DNA from 2 places in the Bradyrhizobium sp. AZCC 1678 genome. Region 1 is predicted to be linked to the other one. Evidence: riboswitches for the same ligand, from Rfam matches in the RefSeq annotation. Region 1 holds a riboswitch; the other holds the start of a gene.

Evidence for each region. A riboswitch is a leader RNA that binds a small molecule or an ion and turns the genes downstream of it on or off. The one in region 1 is predicted to bind S-adenosylmethionine.
Region 2: linked by a shared signal. The riboswitch ahead of metX (homoserine O-acetyltransferase MetX) and the one ahead of V1294_RS06165 (O-succinylhomoserine sulfhydrylase) in region 1 are both predicted to bind S-adenosylmethionine.

What each region holds. Positions count from the first base shown of each region.
Region 1 is NZ_JAZHSE010000001.1:1,306,045-1,321,946, forward strand. It holds gene V1294_RS06150 (OpgC domain-containing protein) at 1-1,132, shown strand, start outside; gene V1294_RS06155 (SGNH/GDSL hydrolase family protein) at 1,129-1,881, shown strand; gene V1294_RS06160 (SGNH/GDSL hydrolase family protein) at 1,895-2,926, shown strand; gene V1294_RS06165 (O-succinylhomoserine sulfhydrylase) at 3,058-4,251, opposite strand; SAM riboswitch at 4,324-4,403, opposite strand; gene V1294_RS06170 (2'-deoxycytidine 5'-triphosphate deaminase) at 4,513-5,619, shown strand; gene V1294_RS06175 (PQQ-dependent sugar dehydrogenase) at 5,706-7,043, opposite strand; gene V1294_RS06180 (MATE family efflux transporter) at 7,253-8,695, shown strand; gene V1294_RS06185 (hypothetical protein) at 8,827-9,279, opposite strand; gene V1294_RS06190 (hypothetical protein) at 9,377-9,907, opposite strand; gene V1294_RS06195 (SRPBCC family protein) at 9,904-10,305, opposite strand; gene V1294_RS06200 (VOC family protein) at 10,453-10,812, opposite strand; partial or broken gene V1294_RS06205 (helix-turn-helix transcriptional regulator) at 10,866-11,706, opposite strand; gene V1294_RS06210 (methylated-DNA--[protein]-cysteine S-methyltransferase) at 11,716-12,294, opposite strand; tRNA gene V1294_RS06215 (tRNA-Gly) at 12,437-12,510, shown strand; gene V1294_RS06220 (DUF1579 family protein) at 12,604-13,311, opposite strand; gene V1294_RS06225 (hypothetical protein) at 13,894-14,262, shown strand; RNA gene ssrA (transfer-messenger RNA) at 14,310-14,671, shown strand; gene V1294_RS06235 (hypothetical protein) at 14,792-15,352, shown strand; gene V1294_RS06240 (methyl-accepting chemotaxis protein) at 15,471-15,902, shown strand, end outside.
Region 2 is NZ_JAZHSE010000001.1:7,722,567-7,738,468, forward strand. It holds gene V1294_RS36795 (adenylate/guanylate cyclase domain-containing protein) at 1-547, shown strand, start outside; gene V1294_RS36800 (hypothetical protein) at 717-1,028, shown strand; gene V1294_RS36805 (phosphatase PAP2-related protein) at 1,608-2,405, shown strand; gene V1294_RS36810 (TIGR02594 family protein) at 2,459-3,346, opposite strand; gene V1294_RS36815 (alpha/beta fold hydrolase) at 3,605-4,465, shown strand; gene metW (methionine biosynthesis protein MetW) at 4,518-5,186, opposite strand; gene metX (homoserine O-acetyltransferase MetX) at 5,188-6,393, opposite strand; SAM riboswitch at 6,476-6,555, opposite strand; gene V1294_RS36830 (chorismate mutase) at 6,731-7,591, shown strand; gene hisC (histidinol-phosphate transaminase) at 7,619-8,716, shown strand; gene V1294_RS36840 (prephenate/arogenate dehydrogenase family protein) at 8,713-9,651, shown strand; gene V1294_RS36845 (hypothetical protein) at 9,932-10,681, shown strand; gene V1294_RS36850 (heme o synthase) at 10,811-11,722, opposite strand; gene V1294_RS36855 (c-type cytochrome) at 11,855-12,277, opposite strand; gene V1294_RS36860 (cytochrome C oxidase subunit IV family protein) at 12,411-12,809, opposite strand; gene V1294_RS36865 (heme-copper oxidase subunit III family protein) at 12,819-13,541, opposite strand; gene V1294_RS36870 (cytochrome c oxidase subunit 3) at 13,552-14,256, opposite strand; gene V1294_RS36875 (cbb3-type cytochrome c oxidase subunit I) at 14,253-15,902, opposite strand, start outside.

The DNA of each region.
Region 1 (15,902 bases):
GCTCGACCTGTTTCGCGGGTTGGCGCTGTGGCTGATCTTCATCGACCATCTGCCGACCAACATTCTGACCTGGTTCACCATCCGCAATTACGGATTTTCCGACGCCGCCGAGATCTTCATCTTCATCTCCGGCTACACCGCCGCCTTCGTCTACGGCCGCGCGATGCTGCAGGCCGGCTTCGTGGTGGCCACCGCGCGCATCATGCGCCGGGTCTGGCAGATCTACGTCGCCCATGTGTTCCTGTTCGTGATCTTCCTCGCCGAAATTTCCTACGTCGCCACCCGTTTCGAGAACCCGCTCTACAGCGAGGAAATGGGCATCATGGATTTTCTCAAGCAGCCGGATGTCACTATCATCCAGGCGCTGCTGTTGCGCTTCCGTCCCGTCAATATGGACGTGCTGCCGCTCTACATCGTGCTGATGCTGTTTCTGCCTGTCATCCTGTGGCTGATGAAGTGGCGGGCCGACGTCGCGCTCGGCCTGTCGGTGCTGCTGTATGCGTTGACCTGGCAGTTCGACTGGTATCTGACGGCCTATCCGAGCGGCTTCTGGATTTTCAATCCGTTCTGCTGGCAGTTGCTGTTCGTGTTCGGCGCGTGGTGCGCGCTGGGCGGCGCCGCACGGATGTCGCGAGTCCTGTCGTCGCCGGTGACGATGTGGATTTGCATTGTCTATGTCACGTTCGCATTCTTCGTCACCTTGACCTGGCACATCCCGCAGCTCAACTTCCTGATGCCGAAGCGGCTCGAACAGTGGATGTATCCGATCACCAAGACGGATCTGGACGTGCTGCGGTTTGCCCATTTCCTGGCGCTGGCTGCGCTCACCGTGCGCATCCTGCCCAAGGATTGGTCGGGTCTGAAATCGCGCTGGCTGCGACCATTGATCCTGTGTGGTCAGCATTCGCTTGAGATATTCTGCCTCGGCGTCTTCCTGGCCTTCGCAGGGCACTTCGTGCTGGCCGAAGTTGGCGGGGGTGCTGTCACGCACGCCCTGGTCAGCCTTGCCGGAATCCTCATCATGTGGGGCGTCGCGTGGGTGATTTCGTGGTACAAGCATTCGGCCGACAAAGATGCGTCCAGGACCAAGCGCACGGGCGGCAATGCCGATATGGCTGGAGGGAGCGTATGAGGCCCGGTTCTGGTGCCGTACTAGCCCTGTCCCTGCTCGCCGGCCTTGCGGTTACCGGTTTGGCGCGGGCCGAGGATGCCACCTGCGAGGTGCCGGCCTATCTGCTGAGCACCGAAAGCCTGCTGCCGAAGGTCACCGAGGCCGTCAAGAACGGCCGGCCGCTGACCATCCTCGTGGTGGGTAGTCGTTCCTCGACCATCGCCGCTTCGGCCGACAGCGCCTATCCCGCCCAACTGCAGGCCGCCCTCAAGGAGAAGCTGCCCTCGATCCAGATCAACCTATCCGTAGAACTACAGCCCGGGAAAACTGCGGAGGAGACTGACACCACCCTCGTTAAGCTGGTGGAAGCAAAAAGGCCTACTTTGGTCATCTGGCAGACCGGAACCGTCGATGCTATGCGATCCGTCGATCCCGACGATTTTCGCGGCGCCGTCGGGGACGGGGTTGCTGCGCTGCAAAATGCGGGAGCCGATGTGGTTCTGATTAATCCGCAATACAGCCCGCGCACGGAGACGATGATTTCTGCGCCGCCATACCTAGATAATATGCGCGTGGTGGCGCAGCAGCTTAATGTTCCGCTGTTTGACCGGTTTGCCATCATGCGTCACTGGAATGATGCCGGAGATTTCGACCTGTTCAGTACTTTTCACGGCACCGACATGGCCAAACGGGTTCATGGCTGCCTCGGCCGCGCGCTGTCGAAATTTGTGCTCGATGCGGCTCGCCTCGATCAGGCGCAGCAGAATTAGGGAACTAGCGTTAATGAGTCGTTACTACCCTTTTTGTTTGTCGACATTGCCGACCGTCTTTGCCGCGAGCCTGGCGCTATTGATGCCCGCCTCGGTGCTTCCGCTGCTTGCCCAGACGGCCCCGCAACAGACCGCCCAGCAGGCGGCGCTGTCCGATAACGCCAAAGCTGACAACAAGGCTGAAAAAAAGCCTTCGGCTGAAAGCGCCCCGCCGCAGGCCGTTCCCTCGGCCGCCGTCAATCCGGCGGCGCAGAAGGGCATCACCGGCAAGGCGATCGACAAGGTGAAGGAGGTTGCGAAATCGGCCGGTGACATCTTCAGCCGTGTTCCGTGCCTGCCGCCGAAGGGCGCCTCCAAATCGATGGGGTCGCTGCCGCGCGTCGCGAGCAAGCTCGTCGCGGGGCAGCCGGTGGTGATCGTCGCGTTCGGATCGTCGTCGACCGCCGGTTTTGGTGCGACCTCGCCGGATTTCAACTATCCCAACCGGCTCGCCGCGCAATTGCGCCGGCAATATCCGACGGCCGACATCTCCGTCATCAATGCCGGCAAGGGCGGCGAGGATGCGCCGGAAATGATGAAGCGGCTGCAGACCGCCGTCATCGACCTGCATCCGGACCTGGTGATCTGGCAGGTCGGCACCAATGCGGTGCTGCGCAATCTCGATCCGGCGGAGACCGCGAAACTCGTCGAAGATGGCATTACGCGCATTCAGGCGGTTGGCGCCGACGTCGTGCTGATCGATCCGCAATATTCGCCGCGGGTCAACGAACACGCCGAAAGCGCCGGCAAGATGATGACGCTGCTGAACAAGACCGCCGAGCTTCGCAAGGTCGGCTTGTTTCCGCGCTTCGCTGTCATGAAAGACTGGCACGAAAAGCAAGCGATCCCGATCGAGAACTTCGTGATCGCCGACGGCCTGCACATGAGCGACTGGGGCTACGCCTGCTTCGCCCAACTGCTCGGCGACGACATCATCAAGTCGGTCGGCCAGATCAAGCTCGGCGTCAACGTGCCCGCGGACGTGCGGGCGTATAGGCCGATGTGAGATGCTGCCGAGGCGCGCTCAGAGTTCGTAGGGTGGGCAAAGGCGCGCTAGCGTCGTGCCCACCATTCTAGCCGAATGCACGATGTGAGATGGTGGGCACGCTTCGCTTTGCCCACCCTACCATCGTCCGATCACGCCTTCTCCAGCGCCGCCGCAAAATCCTCGATCAGATCATCGGCATGCTCAAGCCCGGCCGAGAAACGAATGAAGCCTTCGCTGATGCCGAGCTCCGTGCGCGCCTCCGGCGTCAGCCGTTGATGCGTCGTCGTCGCGGGATGGGTGACGAGGCTCTTGGAGTCGCCGAGATTGTTGGAGATGCGCGCGATCCGCAGCGCGTTGAGGCAGCGGAATGCGGCCTGCTTGCCGCCCTTGACCTCGAAGCCGACCAGCGTCGAGCCGGCGCGCATCTGCTTCTTCACCAGCTCGGCCTGCGGGTGATCGGCGCGGCCGGGATAGATCAGCCGCGAAATCTTCGGGTGCGACGCCAGCGCGTCGGCGACCTTGCCTGCCGTCTCGGTCTGCGCGCGCACGCGCACGCCAAGCGTCTCCAGGCCCTTGAGCAGGGCCCAGGCGTTGAACGGCGAGAGCGATGGCCCGGTCTGGCGCATGAAGTTGTGGATGTGCTCGGCGATGAAAGCTTCCGACGACAGGATGATGCCGCCCAGGCAGCGGCCCTGGCCGTCGATATGCTTGGTCGCGGAGTAGACCACGACGTCGGCGCCAAGCGAAAGCGGGCTCTGCCAGATCGGCGTGGCGAAGACGTTATCGACGATCAGCCGTGCGCCGCCACTGTGCGCGATCTCGGCAATCGCCGGGATGTCGAGCACGTCGAGCGTCGGATTGGTCGGGCTCTCCAGGAAGAAGGACTTGGTGTTCGGCCGCAATGCGCGCTGCCACTGGTCGAGATCAAGACCGTCGACCAGCGTCGTCTCGATGCCGTAGCGCGGCAGGAGGTCCTGCACCACGTAAAGGCACGAGCCGAACAGAGCTCTCGAAGCAACCACGTGGTCGCCGGCCCGGAGCGGTGCGAGGATCGCGGTCGTTACCGCGGCCATGCCGGTCGCGGTCGAGCGCGCGGCTTCCGCACCCTCGAGTTCGATCATGCGGCGCTCGAACATATCAATCGTCGGATTGGAATAGCGCGAATAGATAAAGCCTGGCTCCTGGCCCTTGAATCGGGCCTCGCATTGCTCCGCGCTGTCGTAGACGTAGCCTTGGGTGAGGAACAACGCCTCCGACGTCTCGCCGAATTGCGAGCGCAGCGTGCCGCCATGGACAAGGCGGGTTTCGGGACGATAGCGCTTGGTAGAACCAGTCTCAGACATGTGACCTCCGTCGTGACCATCCTTGAAAATGGTCACAAAAAACCGGCCTGGAAAAATTTCCACAGGCCGGGATCACACGTGTCCCCGGCCTGTTTAGCGATTTATTTAACGTGGCTGCAAGCCGGCCGGCTCAAATCACCACGGGATAAGTCATGCTGATATTACCTCGCGCCCTTCCCGTCAAGGCGGCCATCGGATAACCCCTAAAAGCCCATATTTACGAGGTTGGGATGACATTTGGGCCGTATTGAGGATCGCGCCGTGCCGTTCACGCTTCCGCCCGACGCCAACGGAATTCTGCCCGACCGCATGATCGCGGCGATGGCGGATGCGGGCCTGATCCTGCCGGAATATCCCTTTGTCGAAAGCCAGATCCAGCCGGCAAGCCTCGATCTGCGGCTGGGTAACATCGCCTACCGGGTGCGCGCGAGCTTCCTGCCCGGTCCCGGCGCCACGGTTGCCGAGCGCATCGACGAGTTGAAGCTGCACGAAATCGACCTCTCCGACGGCGCGGTGCTGGAGACCAACTGCGTCTACATCGTGCCGCTGCTGGAGAGCCTCGCGCTGCCGCCGTCAATCGTGGCCGCCGCCAATCCAAAGAGCTCCACCGGGCGGCTCGACGTCTTCACGCGCGTGATCGCCGACGGCACCCGCCGCTTCGACATGATCGGCGCGGGCTATCACGGCCCGCTCTATGCCGAGATCAGCCCGAAGACGTTTCCCGTTCTGCTGCGCGAGGGCTCGCGGCTCAGCCAGGTGCGCTTCCGCACTGGAGATGCCATTCTCAACGCCGACGAACTCGACGCACTGCACGGCGCCGAGCGGCTGGTCGATATCGACGACGCAGATTTGGCCAATGGCGTGGCGCTGTCAGTCGATCTCTCCGGCGAAAACACATCAGGCTTCGTCGGCTACCGCGCCAAGCGCCACACCGGCGTGGTCGATATCGACCGCCGTGGCGGCTATGCCGTCGATGAGTTCTGGGAGCCGATCCCGGCCCGCCCGGACGGCAGCCTCATCCTCGATCCCGGCGAATTCTACATCCTAGCCTCGAAGGAAGCCGTGCAGGTGCCGCCGGATTACGCCGCCGAGATGGTGCCGTTCGATCCCTTGGTCGGCGAATTCCGCGTGCACTACGCGGGATTTTTCGATCCCGGCTTCGGCTATGCCGGCGCCGGCGGGCAGGGCGCGCGCGCCGTGCTCGAAGTGCGCTCGCGCGAGGTGCCGTTCATCCTCGAGCACGGCCAGATCGTCGGCCGCCTGGTCTATGAGAAAATGCTGTCGCGGCCCCACTCCTTGTACGGCCAGCGCATCGGCTCAAACTACCAGGCGCAGGGGTTGAAGCTAAGCAAGCATTTCCGGGTGTGACTCGTCATTGCGAGCGAAGCGAAGCAATCCATCGCGCCGCAAGCTGAGGAATGGATTGCTTCGCTTCGCTCGCAATGACGGTGCATCTACCGCGATGCTGACTTAGCCGCCGGCGTTACGCGCCAGATCGTGTTGCCGACGTCGTCGGCGACCAACAGCGCGCCCTGCTTGTCGAGCCGCACGCCGACGGGGCGGCCCTGCGCTTCGCCCTTGTCGTTGAGGAAACCGGTCAGCACGTCCTGCGGCGCCCCCGAAGGCTTGCCGTCCTTGAACGGAACGAAGATCACCTTGTAGCCGGCGCGAGGCTTGCGATTCCACGAACCGTGCTGGCCGATGAAGGCGCCGCCTTCCATCTCGGGCGGAAACAGATTGCCGGTGTTGAAGGCGAGCCCAAGCGAGGCCGTATGCGCGCCGAGCGCATAGTCCGGGGTCATCGCCTTCTGCACCAGGTCGGGCCGTTGCGGCTCGACGCGCGTGTCGACGTGATCGCCATAATAGCTGTACGGCCAGCCATAGAACGCGCCTGATTTCACCGAGGTCATGTAATCGGGAACGAGATCGTTGCCGAGTTCGTCGCGCTCGTTGACGACGACCCAGAGCTCGCCGGTCTTCGGATTCCAGGCCGGGCCGTTCGGATTGCGTAAGCCCGAGGCGAACACCCGCCATTGGCCGCTGGCGCGATCGACTTCCAGCACCGCGGCACGGTCCTTCTCGGCGTCCATGCCGTTCTCGCCAATGTTGCTGTTGGAGCCGACGGTCGCATAGAGCTTCGTGCCATCCGGGCTTGCCGTAAGATCCTTGGTCCAGTGGTGATTGAGCGTGCCCGCAGGCAAGTCCGCCAGCTTGACGCCGGGTGCGCTGATTTTGGTGTCTCCGGTCGAGTAAGGAAATTTCACGATCGCATCGGCATTGGCGACATAGAAATCTTCGCCGACCAGCACCATGCCGAACGGCGAATTCAGCCCGCTGAGGAATGTGCTTCTCGTTTCGGCAACGCCATCGCCATCGGCATCGCGCAGCAGTGTGATGCGGTTGGCGCTCGGAACCCCTGCGCCCGCCCGGCTCTGTGCCAACCCGTAGATGAAGCCCTTGATGCTCATGCCGCTCTGCTTCGGCGGCGCGTTGCTCTCGGCGACCAGCACGTCGCCGTTCGGCAGCACATAGACCGTGCGGGGATGATCGAGCCCGGTCGCGAAAGCACTGACCGCCATCCCGTTGGCGGCGATCGGCTTGGCGCCGTCGGGCCAGCGGTTGACGGACGCGATATCGACCGTCGGGATCCACGAATGTTCCGGCGGTGGCAGGTTGGGCGAAGGACCATAGCTCTGCGCCACGGTTGCGGTGTCCTTGGGGTCGTTACAGGCGGCCAGCGGCAGCGCCAGCGCGCCGATGCATACTGCCTGGAGAAGGAGGTTGTTACGCATGGCGGGTTCCTCGGCAGGTTGATCGTACAATGCGGTCCCCGCCGGAACGTTCGCGTGGTCCGGCATGAATTTCGCGTGAAATGGGCTGCCGGCGACGCCTCGCCTGCAATCGCGCAGGCCCCCATTGCGCCTTTCGCACGCGGAATCATCCCCTGCCATGCTAGGAAAGCCGCGCCGCGGCTACCCAAGTCCGCGCGCGGGGAGCAGAAATGTCCGATATCGGCGTTGCCGAAATTCCTGTCGACGAGAAGGAACGCCTGCTTCCGCCGCCTGAAGCGCCCGTGAAGAATGCGTTGCTTGACGGCCCGATCCTGCGCACGCTGCTCTGGCTGGCCTGGCCGAACGTGATCGCGCTGACCGCCGGCACCTGCGTCGTGATCGCGGAGACCTCCTATATCGGGCGTCTCGGCGTGGAATCGCTGGCGGCGATGGCGCTGGTGTTTCCGATCGTGATCCTGACCATGACCATGTCGGGCGGGGCCATGGGCGGCGGCGTGGCCTCGGCGATCGCGCGTGCGCTCGGCGCCGGCGATATCGACCGCGCCTCGACGCTGGCGGCGCATGCGCTCCTGATCGGGCTCTGCTTCGGCTTGACCTTCATGCTGGGCATGCTGATCTTCGGCCCTGCGCTGCTGGAATTGCTCGGCGGGCGCGGCAATGTGCTGGCGCAGGCGGTGGCCTATACGCAGATCTTCTTCGGCGGCGCGGTGGTGCCGTGGCTGATGAATACGATGTCGGGCATTTTGCGTGGCACCGGCAACATGAAGCTGCCGTCGCTCATGATGCTCTCGTCGGCCATTTGCCAGATCATTCTCGGCGGCACGCTGGGCTTGGGCCTCGGCCCGATCCCGCAATTCGGCATGCGCGGCGTCGCCGCCGGTTCGCTGATCGCCTACATGATCAGCATCTCCGTGATGTCCTGGTATCTGTTCTCGGGCCGCGCGCGCGTCATTCCCAAAATTCGCGGCCTTCGCATTCGCATGCCGATGTTCATCGACATTCTGAAAGTCGGCGCCATCTCCTGCTTCTCGCCGCTGCAATCGGTTTTGACCATCAGCATCTTCACCCACATGCTGGCGAGTTTCGGCACCGAAATCCTCGCCGGCTACGGCATCGGCGCGCGGCTCGAATTCATGCTGACGTCGATTTCATTTGCGGTTGGCATCGCCTCGGTGCCGATGGTCGGCATGGCGATCGGCGCGGAACGTATCGCGCGGGCCCGCAGGATCTGCTGGATCGCGGGGGTCGTTGCATTCGTTTCGCTCGGCGCGGTTGCGAGTGTCATTGCTGTATTCCCCGACATCTGGGTCAATCTCTTTACCGATGATGCGAGCGTACGCGCCGCCAGCCGGCAGTATTTGTCCACGGCGGCGCCGATGTATGCTTTCATCGGCCTTGCCACAACGTGTTATTTTTCATCGCAAGGTGCCGCCAAGATGATCGGCCCGGTGCTGGCGCAGACCGCGCGCCTGTTGTTTATCGGCACCGGCGGCTGGTGGCTGTCCGCGCACGATGCGACCGCGCAGGACTTCTTCAAGCTGGCGGCGGCCTCGATGGTGCTGCTCGGCGTGCTGTCGTGCGTCAGCGTGATGCTGACCCGCTGGGGGCCGAAGCAGCGTGCCGTCCCCACCGTGCGGCCGGCGCTGCCGTGATATCCGCTACTAACAAAGACCGTCATTCCGGGATGGTGCGTTAGCACCAGACCTCAGGTGTGCAATTGCACACCGGGGAATCTCGAGATTCGGGGTTCGATGCCTCGCATCGCCCCGGAATGACGGGATCCTTACCGCCGCCGGTGACGCCGGCCGTGGCGGCCGCCGCCAACATTGGCCATGCGCATCAGTTGCGGGACCATGCTCATCAGCTCGCCACCGCCGCCGCCGCCGAGCATGCCCATGACATCTCCGCCGCCCGTGCTGCCGAAATTCATGCCGCCGGTGCCCACGCCATAACCCTCGGGGACGTAGCCGCCGCCGGCTGAAATTCCGCCCATCATGCCACCAAAGCCACCGCCGCCGCCTTCCATCATGCGGCTCATCATCGGGCCCATGGTCTGCATCATCATGGCGAAGCGGCGCTTGCCCATTTTCGCCTTCATCATTTCAAGCATCGGCGCCATCTGCGTCATCATGTCTCCGCCGCCGCCGGCGAATTGCGCCTTGGCCGGCGTCGCAGTCAGGGTGAACAGCAAAAGCAGCGTGGCCGCCTGACAGACTACCTTGTCAGCTCCAGTCATGGTTCGACTCCTCATGCGCGGGCGGCCGCGGGCGCGGCGCCATTCGGACGCACGCGCCGAGGCTAGGAGCGGGCAGGGAACCGATCTGTGCGAAAGATCACGCTTTCCTGCGGCGGGCGGTGAACTCGGTGACGACGCGCCATGTTGCACCCGCATCCGCCGAGACTTCGCCGCGCCAGAGGAACGAGTTGGCGGTGATGTCTCTAAAACTCCAGCGGGCCAACTGGCCGTCCGGCCGCGTGCCCATCTGCTCGATGTCGCGGCCTTCCGCCCGGCCGATCATCTGCAGGAAAGTCCGCGTGACTGGATCGGTCCATTGAATCCGCCAGGCGTCGATATCAGGATCGTAGACCCGCAGCGTGGTGCCGTACGAATTGAAATTGGCCGCGGCATCGCGGTTGCGCAGTTCGCCGCGTGGCGGCACGATCCAGACATCCTGGATCGCGCGCCCCTCCAGCGCCCAGCCAAAATGCCATTCGCCGGCGCGGCGGCGTTCGCGGCCATCTTCGGAAAAATGCCTGACATCGAGATCCCAGGAACCGACGAAGCGGCCGTAGAGATCCATCTTGCCGGCGCGGTCGGCCGAGGGGCCGTCCGCGCCGAGGGCGTCGAGAAACGCTGACGTCATGCCGCGCTGCGTCCCAATGCCTTCTGCATGGCCTGTGTGCCGAGATTCATCTGCGCGTCCATATAGGGCGCGATCTCGTTCGGCAACACATCCGCAATCCACACGAAGCGGGTGCGGCCGTCGCTTTCGGCAAAAACCTGTGCCGAGGCGCTATGCTGCCTGATGCGCTCGCTGACGATGGCATAGACCAGTCGCCGCTTCGTGTCGTCGCAGTCAACCAGGATTTCGCGTGCGACCGTGCCGTTCGAAAACGTGACGATGCGCGCGTCGCCGTCGAGCTGGGTGTCGGTCACGAAGCCGGGCACCAGCCGCGTATGCAGTGCGCCGAAATCGCGCAGCGCGTCCCAGACGTCGTCGGGAGAGGCGTCGATGATGATTTCTTTCTGGATGGAGGCCATGTGTTTTCCCTTTTGCAGATCGGCGTAGGGTGGGAAAAGGCGCGTTAGCGCCGTGCCCACCATCCAACCGGGTTTTCAATTTTCATCGGTGGGCACGCTTCGCTTTGCCCACCCTACGGGTTCGTTCCTCGCGATGACGTTCCGGCACTACGTGCAAACCGCCTCGACATTGTTGCCGTCGGGATCGATCAAAAACGCCGCGTAATAGGTCGGGCTGTAATCGGCGCGCGGTCCGGCGCTGCCATTGTCGCGGCCGCCGGCCTTCATGCCCTCGGCATGGAATTGCTTGATCGCCGCATGATCCTTGGCGCGGAACGCGACATGCGCCGCTGACCCCGCCGATCCCTTGTGCAAATGCAGCCAGAGCGCGGGCGCGCCCTTCGGGCCGAAGCCTGCGCCGGCATCGTCGCGCGAGCACAGCACGAAGCCGAGCGGCGCGAGCACCGCCGTATAGAAGCGCACGCTGGCGTCGAGGTTGCCGACGCGTAATCCGATGTGGTCGTACATGAGTTTCTCCAGTTGGAAGCGCTGCGAAGTCGCGCGGCCTGGAGAAAGCCTAGTCAGTGGAGGGCCAGCCGTTCTTGGAAAATCTTGCGGTCACCCCGCGAGGCCTGGCGGAATTTTAGCGGCGAGGCGCCGGCGGCGCGGCCAAACGTGCGCACGAAACTTGGACAAGTCCGCAAAGCCGACATCATAGGCGATATCGGTGACCGGGCTGTCGTCATCGGCGAGCCGCCGCGCCGCATGGCGCAGCCGCGAGCGCAGCAGATATTGGTGGGGCGTCACGCCGAGCACATCCGAGAACAGCCGCAGGAAATGGAACGGGCTGATTCCGGCCTGATCGGCGGCGTCTTCCAGAGTGATTGGCCGGTGCGAATGGGCATCGATCCACAGCGCGGTTTCTACCGCGCGGCGGCGGTCGCGCGCCGCATCGGGGCCCTGTTTGCGCGGCTTGCCGGAAACCACCTCGACAAAGCGGCTCGCCAGCACCTGACCGATCTCGTCGAGCCCGATATCGCTGCTGCCATCTGCTGCCGATTGCGCCAGTTCCCCAAGCACCACCAGTTCCGGCAGCGGCGGTGCGGAGCCGATCTGCCAGGGGATCTGGCTGTCGCCTATCGCTTCCACCAGCTCGGGCGCGAGGAAGAACGACAGGCACTCGTCGCCGCAGACGTGCTCGTGGGTGCAGGTATATTCATCGCCGGGATGGCCGATCAAAACCGATCCCGCCACCAGTTCGCTGAACTTGCCGCGGCAATGCAAGCCGAAACTGCCCTTGCGCACATAGGAAATCGAATAACGGCTATGCTGCTCCGCAAACGGCTTGTCGCCGGGCCCCGCGGTGCAGCGAAAGTCGGAAACCGAAATGGATTTGCGTTCGAGAAGCGTGGTCGCCGTCATCCGGCAGATTTAGGGATGCGCGCGCGGCGGTGCAACCGGCAGCAGCACGTCGAACAGCGTCTTGCTGGCGGTCGGGCTCGCGCCCTCGATAGAGAGCAGCCGCCGCTTGGAGATCACCCCGCCGTGCGGCGAGATCTTGTCGGCATAGTTGCCGGCTTCGAGCACGCGGTGGCAGGGCACGATGATCATGAAAGGGTTGCGGCCGATCGCCTGCGCCACCGAATAGACCGCGCCGGATGCGCGCAAGGCCGAGGCTATTTCCGCATAGGTCCGGGTCTCCCCGCGCGGGATCTCGCGCGCATAGGCGTAGACGCGCTGGCTGAAGGCCGGAATGCCGGCCATATCCAGCGCGACCTCGGCGAAATCGCACGCCGCCCCGCGCAGCAGCGCTGTGATGCCTTCGATTGCAACCTGGACATTCGGGGGAGGGCGATGTTCGCGCGCATCCGGATAGAGCTGAAACAGCCGCCGCCGCGTATCGATCTCGCGCACCTCCGGAAGCTGCACGCCGATAATGCCCGACGGCCCCCACGCGATGCCGCAGCGACCGATTCCCGTGTCGAAAATAGTGTAGCCACGCCCCGTCATACACTCACCAAGCCCCGAAGGGATCATAACATCGGCCTGACGAAGTGCATCCAGAATTTCGGGGAAGTTAACAGTGACGCGAAACGGAGCACGGAACAGCTTGGCGGATCGCGCGAGGTCGGCTAATCATGGGGCGCGACCCGCGGGCGTAGTTCAATGGTAGAACGGCAGCTTCCCAAGCTGCATACGAGGGTTCGATTCCCTTCGCCCGCTCCAATGCTGTTCGCCGCGTGGGGCAGCTGGTTTCGCGACGGCGTGGGCCGTGGTCCGGGATCGACGGAACGGCCGGCTAGGGTCACGGCTGTGCGCTCACTGCCGCTTGACATAAACATACTCGATGGCGAGGAACTCGCTGCCGCCTGGCGGCGTCCAGAATTGACGTACGACGTTGCGACGATCGCCCTCGACGATGATCTCGCGCCGTTGTTTCATGGCCTGTCCGACGAACTCCGTTCCCCAACCAGGGTGGGTAAACGCTTCGATGAATACCTCAATGATGCGGTCGCGATGCGCGCGCTCGGCGTCGAAGCTCGTTTCATACATCGTCCTGGGATAGCGCGTATCGAGGCTCACATACTCATAGCGCCGATCGACATTGTTGAATGACAGGTAGGCATGGCGGGCGAATGGCTCCTGCTCGCTGCCGGGCGCCGGTTTCATGATCTCCTGAAGAAAGGCCTCGCCGATCAGCCGTCGCTCCGCAACCATGGGAGCCAAGGCAATAGGCTCTGCCCCCGGCCCAGGCCATACCCGCTGCTGCACACTCCAGTCGCCTTCCAGTGCGCGGATCAGGTCATACTCCGGACCAGGCACCATCATCCGAGCGATTGCAGACGGCGCATTCTGCTCCGCCGCCGCCCTATCCGCACCACTGAGCATCGCTGCAACCGCGAGCACAGCCGTTACCAGCAAGATCAGAGCGTTTCGCATGCGGAATAAGTCGCCGTCGACAATGACGTTCCCATGGCGCACGATCCTTTTGGTGCGGCGACGACAGGCGTGCGCGCGTGGTTCCATGGTAGAACGGCAGGTTCCCAAGCTGCATACGAGGGTTCGATTTCCTTCGCCCGCTCCACTCCATTGTGCATCCCTATCCCTGCATCGGTTTCATCGCCTCGACCGTTGTCTGTTGCAGAACCGCGCCGCATCACCCGCCTGAATGCGGATGCCGAAGACGGGGTCGCGTATCTGCTGTTGCCGCGCCTCACACTGTGCCTGCGTTTCAACGCGCACTTTGCCGGCGGCCTGCACGGATCCGCCCGATGGGGACCCGTCGGCCCTCGTTTGCGCCTGTGCGCCAATCGCAATGTAAGCGTGATTGCGACGATGAGTGCAGTCCGCATTTCAGCCCCCCGTGTTTCTACGGTTGAGAGCTCGCTCGACGGCCAACCGATGCCCTGACGAAGAACGCCGAAAGCTTCTTTGCTGCAGTGGCAGGACCTTCGACTTCGTTCCGCGCGAACAGGAAAGCAACAGTCTTGTCTGAAAAAGCTGGCCGCTCAGAAAATGGGCTCCCATTCTTTTTTGGAATCTGGCCTCCTTAATTGCCGGGAGTTCGTGTGATTCGCGAATTGATGACAGTCCACAATGGAGGCTGCCATGAAAGCATTCGGTCGCGTACTAACGATGTTCGGTATTCTCCTTCTGGCGTCCTTTCGTGCTGACGCTCACGATGCGTCGATGCCGCACCACGAGTGGTTCAACAGACAGGAAATGAACCCTGCCGCCCAACACCGGCTCGGTGTTCCCTGGAAATCGTGTTGCGACAACGGCGATGTATTCAAAACACGCTTTCGCGTCGCAGACGACCATTCGGACCAGTGGCAATACCTCAAAGACGGCCAATGGAAAGTCATCCCACCCGACATCATCAAGTCTGAAGACACGCCAGATCATTTGCCCGTGCTGTTCATAAACAGGAGGACCGGCGACGAGCTCTGCTTCTTCTTGCCGAAGGGTGGATTGTGATGCTTTAGGCCTGTCGCCAGCTCGACTCGTCGACTACGGGCAACAGAAGCCTATCTTTCGCTTTCGATCGCGCGTAGGGTCGCTTCGTCGCAAGACGATGGCGCTGAACCTTAGAGTGGACTGCGGGCAGACCCGGGGGCAGTACCCGGCGCCTCCACCTTAGCAGCTTGAGCTTAAAGGTCTCATCTCGGTGAGATCGATTCTGCCGAAAGGCCGAATCCCAGGGCTGCTAGGGCGGGGGCGAACCAGGATCGATGGTCGCAAAGAAGCTCTGAATTGTGCTCGGCATGATACCGCCGTTATCGGGTCAAAAACCTAAATGCAAACGATAACGTTGCATTGAACGAAGTGCGCCTCGCGGCGTAACCTGTTCGGGGTTGGTCCACCTGGCAACAGAACGGCCATCGCCGCGTCAGCCTTCGGGTTGGCGCGGCTTTTATTTGCGGCCCGGCCCGCTCCTCGCGCGTTGTCTTCAATTTCCGTCGCTGCCGTGTTAGGCATGAGGCGTGTCGCAAAAGAGGAGTGCGCGTTGACCCAGGCGATCACTTCCGCCGACACCTCCCGCAACAATCTGCTGATGGTCGTCGCCGGTGGCATCATCTCCGGCATCCTCACGCCGCTGTTGCCAGCGCTGATCGACAACATCGTCGGCTTGTCCGGCCAGCTTCGCATTTCGCTGATCGCGGTGCCGTTCGCCGTGCTCGTTTTGATACTGGTGCGGCGCTTCAGCGCCAATCCGCGGTGGGCCGCAGGGCTCGCGGCGATCATCACCATGATCGCGTTCGTCTGCGCGGTGAACGCGGCGATCTTTATCGAGGGACAGACCGCGGGCGCGGCCACGGTCATGCGCTATCTGCTCGCCGGATTGACCGGCGGCCTCGTCGGCACGGCAGTGATGGCGCTCGGAATCGCGCTGCTGCCGGCGGGGCCGCGCAATGCCGCCGCATGGTGGCCGATGCTGATCACGGGGACGCTCGCAGGTACGTTGCTGGCGCTCGACAATGCGCTCGGCCTCGACCGGACCTCGTTGCTCTATCCGGTCTGGCAGGCGGCGGTCGCGCTGCGGCTAGTGATGGTGCTGCGGTCGTGACGGCCCCGAGCCACGTGCAGCCCCGTAGTTCTACCGCCCTGCACTAAAGCCTGCATTAAGGCTGCCTTAGCCCAGTTCCGCCTACGTTGACCGCTCCCTCATGCAGCGGAATCACAACATGCGGATCGGTCGACTCTTTGCGGTATCGATGCTCTCGGTGACGGTCCTGGCGGTCATCCTTGGCGCCGGGGTTCTCGTCCCGCAATATCGTACCTTTGCCAGCAAGACCGAAGCGATCAAGGCGGTAGAGGCCTATGGCACGGTGCTTGCGGTTGGCCAGCAGGTTGCCGCCTACCGCGCGCCCTATGTCGGTCCGTTGTTTCAGGAAGGCGCCGCGACGCAGACCCAGCTCGATGTGGCGGCGAAGGCCGTGCAGACCGCAGATGCCGCGTTCGCAAAGGCGCGAACCGCCGTCGGCGCGCTCAGCGATGGCGCGGCGCTCGTCCAGGGCCTCAATCAGGCGGCGGCCAAACTGGCCGAGGTTCGCGCAGCGAGCGATCGCGCGATGGCCTTGCCAATGAGCGCGCGCGATCAGGCCGCGATCAAGGGC
Region 2 (15,902 bases), 6.4 Mb from region 1:
CGAGGAGAAAGGTGCCCCGTTCCGAAAGGCGGAAGGCGTGTTACGGCGGGGCTATATCCTGACACTCACGGGGGCCGCGAAAGCAGCCGAGATCGTCACGGCGGGCATTGATTTATGGCGGTCGGCCGGATCGACAATATTTACGCCGGAGCACGAGTTCATGTTGGCAATCGCCCATGCCAATTCGGGCCAATTCGACGATGCCTGGCGCTGCATCGACAAAGCAATGACGGCGATGCACGCAACCAAAGAAAGATGGTGCGAGGCTGAGGCGCATCGCGTTGCCGGTGAAATCGCGCTCAAGTCGCCGCAGCGAGACGTGGCGAAAGCGCAAGCGCATTTCGAGCATTCCCTGACCGTTGCGCGAGCACAGCAGGCAAAGTCGTGGGAATTGCGCGCGGCCATGAGCCTGGCGCGGCTCTTGAGCGATCAGGGAAAACGGCAAACGGCACGTGACCTTCTCGCCCCCGTCTACGGTTGGTTCACCGAAGGTTTTGACACAAGCGACCTTCGAACGGCCAAGGCGCTGCTCGGCGAGCTTCATTGATAAGGCCATCCGGCGACGAAGTTCCGGGTCCTGGCACGAAGCGGATCTAACGCTCGCGGCCGGCGTTTTCCGCGATCGGGAGAAGCACGGACGTCACAACCGGGCCTTCCGAGCCAAAGCGGACAACGCCGGTGTTTTTGCGGTATAGTTCGGCATTCAGATGAGCGGGATGCCTGCCTTGAGGGTTGATGTCATGTACAAAGCACCTGGATCATTGCTCCGATCATTACCCCTGACTATCGCTGCTGTTCTTCTCAGCCCGCAGGCGCGGGCGCAACAGGTTGCGGCGGAAACGCCGCAGACCATGCTGGCGGCTCAGATTCGCACGCAGGGGTTTGCCTGTGATAAGGCGCTCGGCGCCACGAGGGACAAAAAGCGCTCGCAGCCGGACCGCGCCGTCTGGGTCCTCAAATGCAGCAACGCGACATACCGCGTCACGCGCGCGCCCGACATGGCGGCGAAGGTCGAACCGCTCCCGTGAATGAATTGGCTGGAAGCAGGCCTCGTCGGATATCCGCGACAGCGCCGCGCTTGGCCGCCTCATGCCTCGATCGGCTGACCGGCAGGCCTCACCGCCAGGTACATCCAGCCGTGCAGCCGAGCAGGCTTCAACTGGCGCGCATTTGCCTGCGCCGCGACAAGGTCGACCCGGGACTGGACTTCACATTCCAAGCGCGAGAAAGCCGGTACAAACCACAATCAAGCCGACAATGATAACCGCAAGGAAACTGGAAGAAGTAATATCTTCGCGCATGACGACACCTATGCCTCAATCAGGCAAAGATCATCGAACCATCAATTCATTTCAGGATGTCTTCGTCGCACTCAGAAAATGACTTCATCTGATGGTTCTACTGTTACGTGCCGGACGTCCCACGAAGTATCATCACGGCCGTGAGAGCCCGGCGGCATCGGGATAGGCCTCATCATACCGCTCAGCGAGACGGATTTCCGAGATGTGGCATGCTTCACACGCGGCTATCGCGCGCAAGGTTACAGTTGCGCGCTCCCGGTTGACAATTGGCTTGGCCCCAGCGGAAATTTGCGCGGAGCATTGGTCATGGAAGATACCATACGGCTCTACCGGACGCTGCTGGGCAATCGCGCGTATCTGCGCTCGCTCGCCGAGGGTGCAGCTTTCCTCGCCGCCAGCACCATCGCGATATTCGCCGCGGTCACCTATGCCACGGTTCACGCCAGCAATTACGTCACCGATTTTGTGCTGAGCCGCGTTGGCCCCTTCAACGTGCGCTTTCTCTTCATTTACGGGACGTTCGCAGCGTTCGTGATTACGGCGAGCCTGCTGGCCTGGCGACCGAACCGGGTGCCATTCGCGCTCAAGGCCGTGGCGCTGTTCCTGCTGGTCCGCGCCGTGTTCGTGGCGCTCACCCACATGGCGCCATCGCCTATCGATCCGCAGAAGCCGGCGCCGTTCTTCAACTCGATTTTCTACGGCAGCGATCTATTCTTCTCCGGCCACACAGGCCTGCCGTTTCTCGCCGCGCTTGCCTTCTGGTACATCCCGCAATGGCGAATGTTCTATCTCGCGCTGACTGCCTTCTTCGGCTCGGTCGTGCTGCTCGGCCACTATCACTATTCGATCGACGTACTTGCCGCCCTGTTCATCACCCACGGCGTCTTTCAGATTTCGTGCTGGCTGTTTGCCCGCGACTACACGCTATTTCGTTCTTCCGAAAACCAGACTGCCCCACGGCCGAAGCGTGCAAGCCGAAAGGCGTTGGCTCCGGCCGGTAGCGGACATGAGCGCGCTCCCAAACCGTTCGTGCTGCACGTCGTCAGCGATGAAGCGATGCCGAGCGGTCAATCCAAAGCCGACTTGAATCATCCGAACGGATGAAAGCGTCCTCTCCTCCCCGCCAACAACGGAGAGAGGACGCCGCACGATCCGCCTCAGCTCGTCGGCATCACGTAGGCGTAGATCCGGCCGCGCGAGACCGGGGCTTCGCGGACGCGGTTGCCGTTATTGCCGGAGATCATGATCGGATTGCCCTTGGCATCGATGCCGGTGATGACGCCGACATGGCCGCCGCGGCGGCCGCGCGTCATCACCGCAATCGCGCCGACCTGCGGCCCGGAAACGCGCTGGCCGTAACTTGCGAACGAGTTCGCCATGTCGGAGCCGGTGCCGCGATAGCCGGAGTGCTGCAGCACCATGTTCATGAACCGCGCGCACCACAAGCTGCCGCGTCCGGTCGGGTTGCCGCCGAGATAGCGGCGCGCTGTGGCGACGACGTTCGACGAGCTGAAGCTGGACGCCATCGCGCCGCCGGCCGGCGTCACGGTTGAATTCGCTCCGGCGCTTGCATTTGTCGCGACGCTTGCATCCGTTGCGACGCTTGCGTTGACATTGGCAAGGCCGCGCGCCTGCATCTGCGCGACCCCACGCTCCCAGCGTGATGTGCGCTCGACCTGCCGCAGCCGGGCGCCACGACGGCCGCGATCGGCGCGCGCCTCCGTGACGACGCTGGGCGAGCCGAAGCCGCCGGGCGCAACCATCTGGGGGCTGCTTTCCATGAAGCTCGGGTTGGTATCGGCAAAGCCGCCGGCCTGCATTCGCTGCGCGCTGCGATCCCAGCGCGACGTCCTGATAGCGTGGCGATGGTGGCGATAGGCGTAATGATGCTTGGCATGATGGCCGGCGTGATAAGCGCGAGCGTGTCGCCCTGCGCCGTGGTGAGGCCGTGCCGAAGCTGGAGTGACGAATGCAACGATGGAAACCGAACATAGTGCCAGCGCGATGAAACGAAGCGACCGGCGAAACGCAAACAACTGACGCATACTAAGCCCTCTGTAGCACCCCCACCTTCCCCTTTGCGTTCGTCCACGAACGACCGCGGGCGGCGTTTTGCGTCGCGATGTGACGAGACGAAGATTTCATGTGGCGCTGCGGAAACAATTCCGGGGTGATTCCGCGATCTTTCGATGGCGAAAATGAAACTAGATTGCCGTATTGCGGCCGCGAGAATTAATTGCAATTTTGCTGCTCGGCCACGCAAGGATGTTGCGTGAAAACAAGAAAATGGAGAAGAATCCGAAATGCCCTATGCCGTCGCCAAAGACAGCGTTCGTCTGCACTACGAAGAGGCGGGAAGCGGGACGCCGATCATCTTCCTGCACGAGTTCGCGGCCGACCACACCAACTGGGAGCCGCAGATGCGCTACTTCTCGCGCGGCCACCGCTGCATCGCCTATTCGGCGCGCGGCTATACGCCCTCCGACGTGCCGCCTGACGCCGCCGTCTACACCTACAAGCATTTCTACACCGATGCGCTCGCGGTGCTCGATCACCTCGGCATCGCCAAAGCGCATTTCGTCGGCCTGTCGATGGGCTCCTATTCCTCGCTGCAGGTCGGCCTCAATGCAGCCGACCGGGCGCTGTCGATGACGCTCGCCGCCGTCGGCTCAGGCTCTGCCATCGAGCATCTCGATGCCTTCCGCGCGCAGTGCCGGGCCAATGCCGAGCAGTATGAGGCGATCGGCTCGGCGGAAGTCGCCAAGGTGACGCGCGAGGCGCCGAGCCGGATTCCATTTTTGCTGAAAGACCCGCGCGGCCATGCCGATTTCTACGCCGCGCTGGCGCGGCATGACGCCAAAGGTTCGGCCAACACCATGCGCAGCTTTCAGGGCGGACGGCCGTCGATCTACACCATGACCGATGCGATCCGGCGCGTGCCGACGCCGGCGCTGATCCTGTGCGGCGACGAGGACGACAATTGCATCGGGCCGAGCCTGTTCCTGAAGCAGCACCTGCCGGCGGCGGGGCTTTCGTTCTTTCCGAAGTCGGGCCACGTGCTCAATCTGGAAGAGCCGGCGCTGTTCAACGAGATGGTGGAGCGGTTCATCGCGCTGGTCGAGGCCGGGAGATGGCCGGTGCGGGATGCGCGGTCAATGGCGTGACTGTCATTCCGCGGCGATGCGCAGCATCGAACTCGGAATGACGGCAGTGCGGTCACTTCCCCGCCCCACCCCGGCTCAGCAAAAACACGCCCTGCTCGCCGAACATGTTCCAGACCCACCAGGGCAGGTTCAGCGGCACCGGGCGGCCGTAGAGGTCGAGCGCCACCGCGCGCTCCATCTTGACGTTGATCTCGTCGCAGAGCTGCACGAAATCCTTGATGGTGCAGAAATGGATGTTCGGCGTGTCGTACCAGGTGGCGGGGAGATTTTCGGTGCGCGGCATGTGTCCGCCGACGAGCAGTTGCAGCCGCATCTTCCAGAAGCCGAAATTCGGGAACGAGACGATGGCGCGCCGGCCGATGCGCAGGAGATTCTCCAGCACCGGCTTCGGCTGCCGCGTCGCCTGCAGCGTCTGCGACAGGATCACGTAATCGAAGGCATCGTCCGGATAATTGACGAGGTCGGTGTCGGCATCGCCCTGCACCACCGCGAGCCCCTTGGCGACGCAGCGGTTGACGCCCTCGCGCGACAGTTCGATGCCGCGGCCGTCGATGCCGCGGCTCTCCAGGAGTTGCAGCAACTCGCCATCGCCGCAGCCGACGTCAAGCACTTTTGAGCCGGCCGGAATCATTTCGGCGACCATGAGATGATCGGTGCGATACTTGCCGGTGCGGTCGGGCGCTACGCCGCCGAGCGGCAGGGCCGGTTCTTGAACCGCCATATCAACCACCCGCACCATTGGAGAGCCCACGCGCCTTGCCGGCCGATTCCAGGAAGGCGCGGGAAATGTCGAAGAACTCCGGCACATCGAGCAGGAAGGCGTCATGGCCGCGATCGGTCTCGATCTCGGCGAACGACACCCGCGCGCTGGAAGCGTTCAGCGCATGCACTAGCGCCCGCGATTCCGAGGTCGGGAACAGCCAGTCCGAGGTGAACGACACCACGCAGAAGCGGGTCTTGATGCCGAGAAACGCCTGCGCCAGCACGCCGCTGTGGTCGGCGGCGATATCGAAATAGTCCATCGCCCGCGTCAGATAGAGATAGCTGTTGGCGTCAAAACGCTCGACAAAGGACGAGCCTTGATAGCGCAGATAGCTTTCGACCTGGAAATCCGCGTCGAACGAGAAGGTCGGCAACTCGCGGTCCTGCATCCGCCGTCCGAACTTGCGATGCAGCGCGGCGTCGGAGAGATAGGTGATGTGCCCGGCCATCCGCGCCACGGCCAATCCACGATGCGGATGGGTGCTGCGTTCGAAATAGCGCCCATGGTGCCAGTCCGGATCAGCCATCACGGCCTGTCGGCCGAGTTCATGAAACGCGATGTTCTGTGCGGAGTGGCGTGTCGAGCAGGCGACCGGCAACGCCGAGAACACGCGCTCCGGATAGGCGGCGGTCCATTGCAGCACCTGCATGCCGCCCATCGATCCGCCGATCACGCAAAACAAGGTTTCGATCCCCAGCCGGTCGAGCAGCATGGCCTGCGCTCGGACCATGTCGGGGATGGTGATCACAGGAAAATCCAGCCCCCAGGCCTTGCCGGTGGCCGGATCGGTCGAGGCCGGACCGGTCGATCCCATACAGCCGCCGATCACATTCGAACAGATGATGAAGTATCGGTCGGTATCGAGCGGACGGCCGGGACCGACCATGATTTCCCACCAGCCGGCCTTGCCCGTCAGGGGATGCAAATTGGCGACGTGCTGATCCAGCGTCAGCGCGTGGCAGATCAGAATGGCGTTGGAGCGATCGGCGTTCAGTTCGCCATAGGTCTGATAGGCGATCTGGAACGGCGCGAGATCGATGCCGCAATCGAGCCTCAAGGGCTGATCCATGCCGAACGTCGCCACCGGCGAGGTCGGATGATCGGCCTCATGGGCGCGATCCTCGTTGAGGATCGAGGGACTAGATATCGAATGCACGTTTGTCATTTCGGCACCGACCTCCTTACGGAGGCTCTACAGACAGAATCAGGCCATAAAAAACCCGGCCTGAACAAAGGTTCGGCCGGGATCAACTCTGTCCCCGGCCTGTTTAGCGAGTTGTTTAACGTGGCTGCAAGCCGGCCGGCTCAAATGACCACGGAATGGAACAAAGCTAGTCCCGCCCAGGCATTTCGTCAAGGCAGGCGGGGGCCGGACGGCATGGTTAACCCGATCGTGCAGGGCTGGCCCGTGACGTTTCTCTTTGCTTTCAGCGCCCGTCTTTCCTAATCAATGCGACTGTCTGCCGGCGCATCGGGCTGTTCGGCACCAAGGTTTTTCGAAGATGTCCAAGGCACCGTCCAAGGCACCCCCGGCCCCGCCCTCGCTGCAGGAATTGCGCAAGGAAATCGATGCGATCGACGAGCAGGTCCATCGCCTGCTGATGGCGCGCGGCGACATCATCGACCGGCTGATCCAGGTGAAGCAGACCCAGGAAGTCGGCTCCGCGTTCCGGCCCGCGCGCGAGGCCAGCATGATGCGGCAACTGGTGCAGCGTCATCGCGGCATCCTGCCGCTCGACACCATCGAGAGCATCTGGCGCGTCATCATCTCGACCTTCACCTATGTCCAGGCGCCGTTCGCGGTGCATGCGGACGTCTCGGTCGGCGAGCCCGCGATGCGGGATTCGGCGCGGTTTCATTTCGGCTTCGTCGTGCCTTATGTCGGCCATTTCAGCGCGCAGGCCGCGGTGGAAGCGGTGGCGAAATCGAAGGGCGACCTGGCGCTGGTCTCGGCAATCTCGAGCCGCACGCCGTGGTGGATCGCGCTGGAAGCAGACGGCGCGCCAAAAATCATCGCGCGGCTGCCGTTCCTCGAACGCGCCGACCATCCGGCGGCGCTCCCCGTCTTCGTGATCTCGCGGGTCGCCGACGATGCCATGGTGACCGAGGTCCAGATGTGGAGCGTCCGCGTCTCCGGCTGGAACGCCGATATCGCGCGCGCCGTGGCGCCGCTCGCCGAAATCGTCGCCGTGCCCGACACCGCCTTCGACGGCGCAGCGCTTTTGGTATCCGACGCCGGCGCCGGCTTCGAGAAGATCAAGAAAGCCCTGATCCAGGCCGGCGCTTCGGTGCGCTCGTCGGCCCTCGTCGGCAGCCACGCAACGCGCTATACGGTGCCCCCGAACGGGGCAGCCAAGTCTTAAGCCGTCCTGAATATCCGGAGCCAGAAGATGAACCGCCCCGTGCCGAATCCCGGCATTCTTGATATTGCGCCCTACACGCCCGGCAAGACGCCGGTGCCGGAGCCGGGCCGCAAGGTGTTCAAGCTGTCCGCCAACGAGACCCCGTTCGGGCCGTCGCCGAAGGCGATCGAAGTCTATAAGGCCGCGGCGGCGCATCTGGAGGACTATCCGGAAGGCACCTCGCGGGTACTGCGCGAGGCGATCGGCCGCGCCTATGGGCTCGATCCCAACCGCATCATCTGCGGTGCCGGCTCGGACGAAATCCTCAACCTGCTGGCGCACACCTATCTCAGCCACGGCGATGAAGCGATCTCCACCGCCCACGGTTTTCTGGTGTACCCGATCGCCACGATGGCGAACGGCGCGAAAAACGTCGTCGCGCCCGAGACCGACTTCACCGCCGACGTCGACGCCATTCTCGCGCGCGTGACGCCGCGCACGAAACTGGTGTGGCTGGCCAACCCGAACAATCCGACCGGCACCTACGTGCCGTTCGACGAGGTCAAGCGGCTGCGCGCCAGCCTGCCGCAGAATGTGCTGCTGGTGCTGGACGCCGCCTATTCCGACTACGTGTCGCGCAACGATTACGAGCTCGGCCTGGAGTTGGTGGCGACCACCGAAAACACCGTGATGACGCACACCTTCTCCAAGATCCACGGGCTGGCCAGCTTACGGATCGGCTGGATGTTCGGCCCTGCCAACATCATCGACGCCGTCAACCGGATTCGCGGGCCGTTCAACGTCTCGACGCCGGCGATGCTGGCGGCGGTGGCCGCGATCGAGGACACTGCGCATGTCCAGATGTCGAAGGCGTTCACCGAGCAGTGGCGCAACTGGCTGACCGAAGAAATCGGCAAGCTGGGGCTCAAGGTGACGCCGAGCGTGGCGAATTTCGTGCTGATCCACTTCCCGCAGGAGAAAGGCAAGACGTCGGCGGACGCGGACGTGTTTCTAACTAAACGAGGCCTGGTGCTGCGGGCGCTCAACAATTACGGCCTCCCCCACGCCCTGCGCATGACCATCGGCACCGAGGAGGCCAATCGCCTCGTCGTCGAGGCCTTGCGCGACTTCATGGCGGCCAAATGAACGCAACGCCGATCTTCCGACGCGTCGCGCTGATCGGCTTCGGCCTGATCGGCGGCTCGATCGCGCGCGCCGCGCGGGCCCAGGGGCTCGCCAGCGAAATCGTTACCACCGCGCGCTCGGAGAAGACCCGCGCGAGGGTGACCGAACTTTCTGTCGTCGACGAGGTGCTGGAGACCAACGCGGAAGCCGTCAAAGACGCCGACCTCGTGATCCTCTGCATCCCGGTCGGCGCCTGTGGCCCGGTCGCGCAGGAGATTGCACCGTTCCTTAAAGCGGGCGCGATCGTGTCCGACGTCGGCTCGGTCAAGGGCGCGATCGTCCGCGAGATGGCGCCGCATCTGCCGGCGAATGTTCATTTCGTTCCGGCCCATCCGGTCGCGGGCACCGAGCATTCCGGGCCCGATTCCGGCTTCGCCGAACTCTTCATCAACCGCTGGTGCATCCTCACGCCGCCCGATGGCGCCGATCCGATGGCCGTCGAAACGCTGCGTGCATTCTGGACCGGCATGGGCGCCAAAGTCGAGATCATGACGCCCGACCACCACGATCTGGTGCTGGCGATCACGAGCCACCTGCCGCATCTGATCGCCTACACCATCGTCGGCACGGCGGATGAACTGGCGCAGGTGACGTCGTCGGAGGTGATCAAATTCTCCGCCGGCGGCTTTCGCGATTTCACCCGCATCGCGGCGTCGGACCCGACGATGTGGCGCGACGTGTTCCTCAACAACAAGGAAGCCGTGCTGGAGATGCTCGGCACCTTCAACGAAGATCTCTCGAAGCTCACCCGCGCGATCCGCCGCAACGACGGCGAAGCGCTGTTCGAGCATTTTACGCGCACCCGCGCCATCCGCCGCGGCATCGTCGAGATCGGCCAGGATTCGGCCGCGCCGGATTTCGGCCGGCCGCATCCGCCGCTGAAGAAGGCGGAGTGAGGGACACCGCTTCGGCACTTGCGCGCCGCTCTCCACACGTCATTGCGAGCGAAGCGAAGCAATCCATCTTTCCCCGTGTGGAGGCCTAGATTGCTTCGCTTCGCTCGCAATGACGTGGAGAGATCGTCAAGCTTGTAGCCCGGATGGAGCGAAGCGCAATCCGGGAACGATAGCGGTAGTGGCCCCGGATTGCGTTGCGCTCCATCCGGGCTACGAAGCTCCCCTCACGCGCGCCGGTTCGGCGGCGTAAAGGTTTCGACGACAGGGTTGGGCAGGCATCATGGCTCTGGAAATCTTTACATTGCGGGAACGACCCGATCTGCGGCCATTGATCTTCTCTGCTGAACTGGATTCGGTCTGGCCGGAATTCATGCGGCATGACGCGGTAGCGCAGCTCTACTTTGCGCCATCGAGATTCGATCGGTACCTCGACTGTGCGTTCGTCGGCGTCGCCGAAGGCAAGGTCGTCGCCCGGGCATTCAGCGTACCGTTCGCTTTCAACATCGACGGCCGCACCGAACTCCCCGATGGCGGCTGGGACGAGGTCATCCGTTGGGCTCACGATGATCAGATGGCAGGGCGCGCGCCGAATGCGCTGAGCGCCCTGGAAATCAGTTTGCTTCCCGAAGCGCGAGGCGGCGGCAATTCGCTGGCGTTGCTGGACGCCATGAAAGCATGCGCGAAAGCCCATGGGTTTGCGGAAATGTTCGCTCCGGTGCGGCCAAACCAGAAGCATCTTCGTCCATTCGTGCCGATGCGCGATTACGTTGACACAGTGGGTGCCGACGGCTTCCCGACCGACCCCTGGCTGCGTACTCACCTTCGCGCCGGGGCAAGGCTCGTGAAGATTGCGCCCTATTCCATGACGATTGTTGGCAGTATTGCCGACTGGTCACGTTGGACCGGAACGTCGTTCGATCGGTCTGGCGAGATCGCGATTGCGGGCGCGCTTGTGCCGGTCATGATTTCACTCGAACAGGATTGTGCGGTTTACGTCGAACCCAACGTATGGGTTCGGTACGCATTGTGACGACCATCCCCTCGTCATTGTTTCGAGCAGTGTAGCGGCGCGGAGCGATTACCTATCTTCAGCTTCTCCACGCCGTGATTGCGAGCGATATCCGGGGCGGTGTTAAAGAACGACGGACTTCGCACTGGATTAGAGCGGCTGAACATAGGGTACAGCATTCATCAACAGCGCACCAAAAAGAAGAACCAGATAGAGCATGGAAAACGCGAACAGGCGACGCGCAGGCTGCCTTTCCTCGTCGTTGCTCCGACGTACCTGCCATGAGAGAAAAATCATGATCGCTCCAAGCATCGCCGCGGCCGCGCCATAGATCGCCCCCGCGAACCCCAATGCCCAGGGCAGCAGTGAGACAGGAGCCAGAACAACGCTATAGAGAAGAATCTGGCGCTTTGTTTCGGCCCGGCCGGCTACGACCGGCAACATCGGCACCCCGGCGCGGGCATACTCGCCGGCAAGATTGAGCGACAGTGCCCAGAAATGGGGTGGCGTCCAAAGGAAGATGATCAGGAACAGGACGAGCGGTTCGAGCCCAACATTTCCGGCGGCCGCGACCCAGCCGATCACCGGAGGGAGTGCGCCAGCCGCACCGCCAATGACGATATTTTGCGGTGTTCGGCGCTTGAGCCACATCGTGTAGATGACGACATAGAAGAAAATTGTGAAAGCAAGCAGCGCAGCCGCAGCCATGTTCAGGAAAGTGCCGAGGCCTAGAACGGCGCACGTGCCGAGCATCAGTCCGAAAACCAATGCTTCCGAGCGCGATACACGGCCGCTGGGAATTGGACGCATGGCGGTGCGCGCCATCAACGCATCGATGTCGGCGTCGTACCACATATTGAGCGCACCTGCGGCGCCGGCTCCGGCAGCTATGCAAAGAAGAGCCACGACACCGGCGAAGGGATCGATGCCGCCTGGCGCGACCATGAGACCGACCAGTGCGGTAAAGACGACCAGCGACATAACGCGCGGTTTCGTCAGCGCGACATAGTCCCCGATGTTGGCATAGCTCCTGCGAACGAGAATTGAACGATTGATTTGCATGAGATTAATGCCTCCCCTTGCCGCCGACATGGCGGCGTCTTTCAGTCCGGTACTCAAGAAAGCCATCGGTTGTAGAACGCTCTTGTCAGGCAGTCTCCGAAATGCGCAGGCCGGTTTCACCGACTGCGGCCGCTACTGCAGCTTTGCGAGCTTGCTTTCCGCCGGGACAATTCCCGCCTTCTTTCCCGTCGCATCGAACTGCTTGAGGTAGGCGACGATGTCGTCAATCTGCTTTGGATCTTTCAAGCCTGGAAAAATCATTTTGGTGCCGGGTATCTTGGCTTTCGGATCCTTGATGTATTCCCGGAAGGTTGCTTCATCCCAGGTGATTCCGGAATTCTTGTTCGCGGGTGAATAGCTGTAGCCTTCAATGGTCCCGGACTTTCGCCCGAAGAGCCCGTTGAGAACCGGGCCAACGGCGTTCTTTGCGTTCTCCCCGATCTGGTGACACGCCTTGCATTGGACGAAAACCTTCTCGCCGGAAGCCACATCCTGGGCATACCCAGGAACGATTGCGAAGATTCCGGCTCCGAGCACGAGAATGAAACGGCGCATCCGACTGTCTCCATGGCCGACAAGCAATATGGTCGCGCAAACCGCAGCGACTATCTTGCCAATTGGCAAGCATAGCCTCGTGCCGACTAGCCCAGCGAGTGATCCTCCCCCTTCTGATGCGAGGCGGCAGTATCTAAGTCGGCGACGCGAAGAACAGGACCCGGATGAGATGCGTGTACTCGGATTCGAACACCATGATGGCCACGAATACCAGCACCAGCACCGGCGGCAGCAGGATGGCATAGGCGAGCGCCAGCCGCTCCCAGGCCATGTGCATGAATACTGCGACGATCAAGCCGGCCTTCAGCACCATGAACAGCAGGATCAGCGACCATCTGAGATAGCCGTGCAAGCCAAAGTAGTCGACGAGATAGGAGCAGGCGCTGAGGACGAACAACCATCCCCAGACCACGAGATAGAGCTTGATCGGGTGCTGCTGGCCCTTTGCGTGCACAGCTCCAGCTGGGATTGCGTCATGCACATGAGTGCGTAGCGAAGGTTGTTGTCCGTCTATTACCGCTGTACTTGTCATGCGCCGACCTCACCAAAGATAAAAGAAGGCAAAGATGAACACCCACACCAGATCGACGAAGTGCCAGTACAGGCCGGTGATTTCGACGATCTCGTAATGGCCTTTCCTGCTCGTGAAAAAGCCGCGCCTTTCGACATCGAAGTCGCCCCGCCAGACCTTTCGCGCAATCGCAATCAGGAAAATCACGCCGATCGTCACGTGGGTGCCGTGGAAGCCGGTGATCATGAAAAAGCTTGAACCAAACTGCGCCGCGCCCCACGGGTTTTCCCATGGCCGGACGCCCTCCATGATCAGCTTGGTCCATTCGAACGCCTGCATTCCGACGAAGGTTGCGCCAAGTGCCGCTGTGACCAGCATCAATACCGCGGTCTTGGTGCGATCACGGCGGTAACCGAAATTGACGGCCATCGCCATGGTCCCGCTGCTGCTGATCAGGACGAAGGTCATTATGGCGATCAGGATCAGAGGGATATGATGCCCGCCAATGGTGAGAGCGAATACCTCGCTCGGATTCGGCCACGGCACGGTCGTGGACATTCGCGCGGTCATGTAGGACAGCAGAAAACAACTGAAGATAAAGGTGTCGCTCAGGAGGAAGATCCACATCATGGCCTTCCCCCAGGAGACATTCTTGAATGCGCGCTGGTCCGAGGACCAGTCGTCAGCAATGCCCCGCCAGCCGGTAGCTCGCACGGCCGATTCTCCCGGGTTTGTCAGCGCAGTCTCTGCCATCTGGTCTCTCCTAGCTGAGCAACCGCCGACAGATGTCGACGAAATCGTCCGTCCAGCCCGTCAGCAGACCAAGCAAGACCAGCCAGACCAACAGCAGGAAATGCCAGTAGATCGTGCAGAGCTCCACGCTCAGGCGCACCTGGGGCATCTCGGCGCCACGCCACACCTTGGCCGTCGTTCTGCCGAGCGCCACCAGGCCACCCATCAGGTGCAGCCCGTGCGCGGCGGTGATCATGTAGAAGAAGGAATTGGCTGGATTGGACGCCACGAAATAGCCCGCGGCCCTCAGCTGTTGCCACGCCAGCAATTGCCCAATCAGGAACGTAACTGCGGACGCCCCCCCTGCGCACAGGCCGACGATGACACCGTCCATGTTGTCCCGGCGCGCGGCCACGTATGCCCATTGCAACGCGACACTGCTCACGACCAGCACGCCGGTGTTGAGCCACAGCAGCCCCGGCACGGGCAGTGCCCGCCAGTCCACCATGTTCATGCGCATGGAGTAAGCGCTGATGAAGAGTGCGAACAACGAGGTGGCGACGGCGAGAAACACTCCCAGTCCGATCTTCGCTGCCGGCAGGGTCATTGCTCCCGTGCCCGGGAAGTCGTCGATCGAACCTTCTTCCAGCCAGGGCTTGGCTGTCAGCCGTTGCTGCGAGAGCCACCATCCGACGATGACCGCTATTACAGCCATGAACAGGATGATGGCGCTCACGGAGCAGCTCCCTGGAGGGCCGGCGTCGCACGTGGCTGGTTCTGCGGAATGAAGTCCTGGGCAGCACCGGGCACGCTGTAGTCATACGCCCATCGATAGACCACCGGGAGCTCCTTGCCCCAGTTGCCGTGCCCGGGCGGGGTCTCCGGCGTCTGCCACTCCAGAGTTGTCGCCCGCCATGGATTGCCACCTGAAGCCTTACCCTTGAACAGGCTCCAGACAAGATTGAACAGGAACACCATCTGGGCGAGGCCTACGATCAAGGCCACCACGGTGATGAAGGCATTGAGCGTGTGGACGTTCGGCGTGATGAATGCCGCTTCGCCAATGTCGTGATACCGCCGCGGAATTCCCTGCAGCCCGAGATAATGCATGGGAAAGAAGATCAGATAGGCGCCGAGGAACGTGACCCAGAAATGAAACTTGCCCATCCAGTCATCCAGCATCCGCCCCGTTACCTTGGGGTACCAATGATAGATCGCGCCCAGCACGACCATGATCGGCGCCACGCCCATCACCATGTGGAAATGCGCGACGACGAACATGGTATCCGACAGCGGGACGTCCACGACGACGTTGCCGAGGAAGAGGCCGGTGAGTCCGCCGTTCACGAATGTGATGATGAAGCCGAGGGCGAACAACATCGGGACCGTGAGATGAATGTCGCCGCGCCACAGGGTCAGCACCCAGTTGTAGACCTTGATGGCGGTTGGGATGGCGATGATGAGCGTCGTCGTGGCGAAGAAGAACCCGAAATGCGGGTGCATGCCGCTCACATACATGTGGTGCGCCCATACGATGAAACTGAGCGCGCCGATTCCCACGATAGCCCAGACCATCATGCGATAGCCGAAGATGTTCTTTCGCGCGTGAGTGCTGATCAGATCGGAAACGATGCCGAAGGCAGGCAGGGCGACGATATAGACCTCAGGATGACCGAAGAACCAGAACAGGTGCTGGAACAGGATCGGACTGCCGCCGCCATACTTCATCTGCTGGCCCATCTCGACGAGGGCGGGCATGAAGAAGCTGGTTCCCAGCAAGCGGTCGAACAGCATCATGACAGAGGCGACGAACAGCGCCGGGAAAGCCAGTAGCGCCATCACGGTGGCCGTGAAAATGCCCCACACCGTCAGGGGCAAACGCATCAACGTCATGCCGCGCGTGCGCGCCTGCAGCACGGTCACCACGTAGTTCAGCCCGCCCATGGTGAAGCCGATAATGAACAGGATCAGCGACGCCAGCATCAGAACGATGCCCCAATCCTGCCCGGGGGTGCCGGAGAGAATCGCCTGCGGCGGGTACAGCGTCCAGCCTGCACCGGTCGGCCCGCCGGGCACGAAAAACGCCGAGGCCAGCACCAGGACCGCAAGCAGGTAAACCCAGTAGCTCAGCATGTTCACATAGGGGAAGACCATGTCCCGGGCGCCGACCATCAGCGGGATCAGGTAGTTGCCGAAGCCTCCAAGGAACAGTGCCGTGAGCAGGTAGATCACCATGATCATGCCGTGCATGGTGATGAATTGAAGGTATTGGTTCGCATCAATGAAGGAGAATGTGCCAGGAAATCCCAATTGCAGCCGCATCAGCCACGACAGCACCAGCGCCACCAGCCCGATTGCCGTCGCCGTCAGCGAGTACTGGAT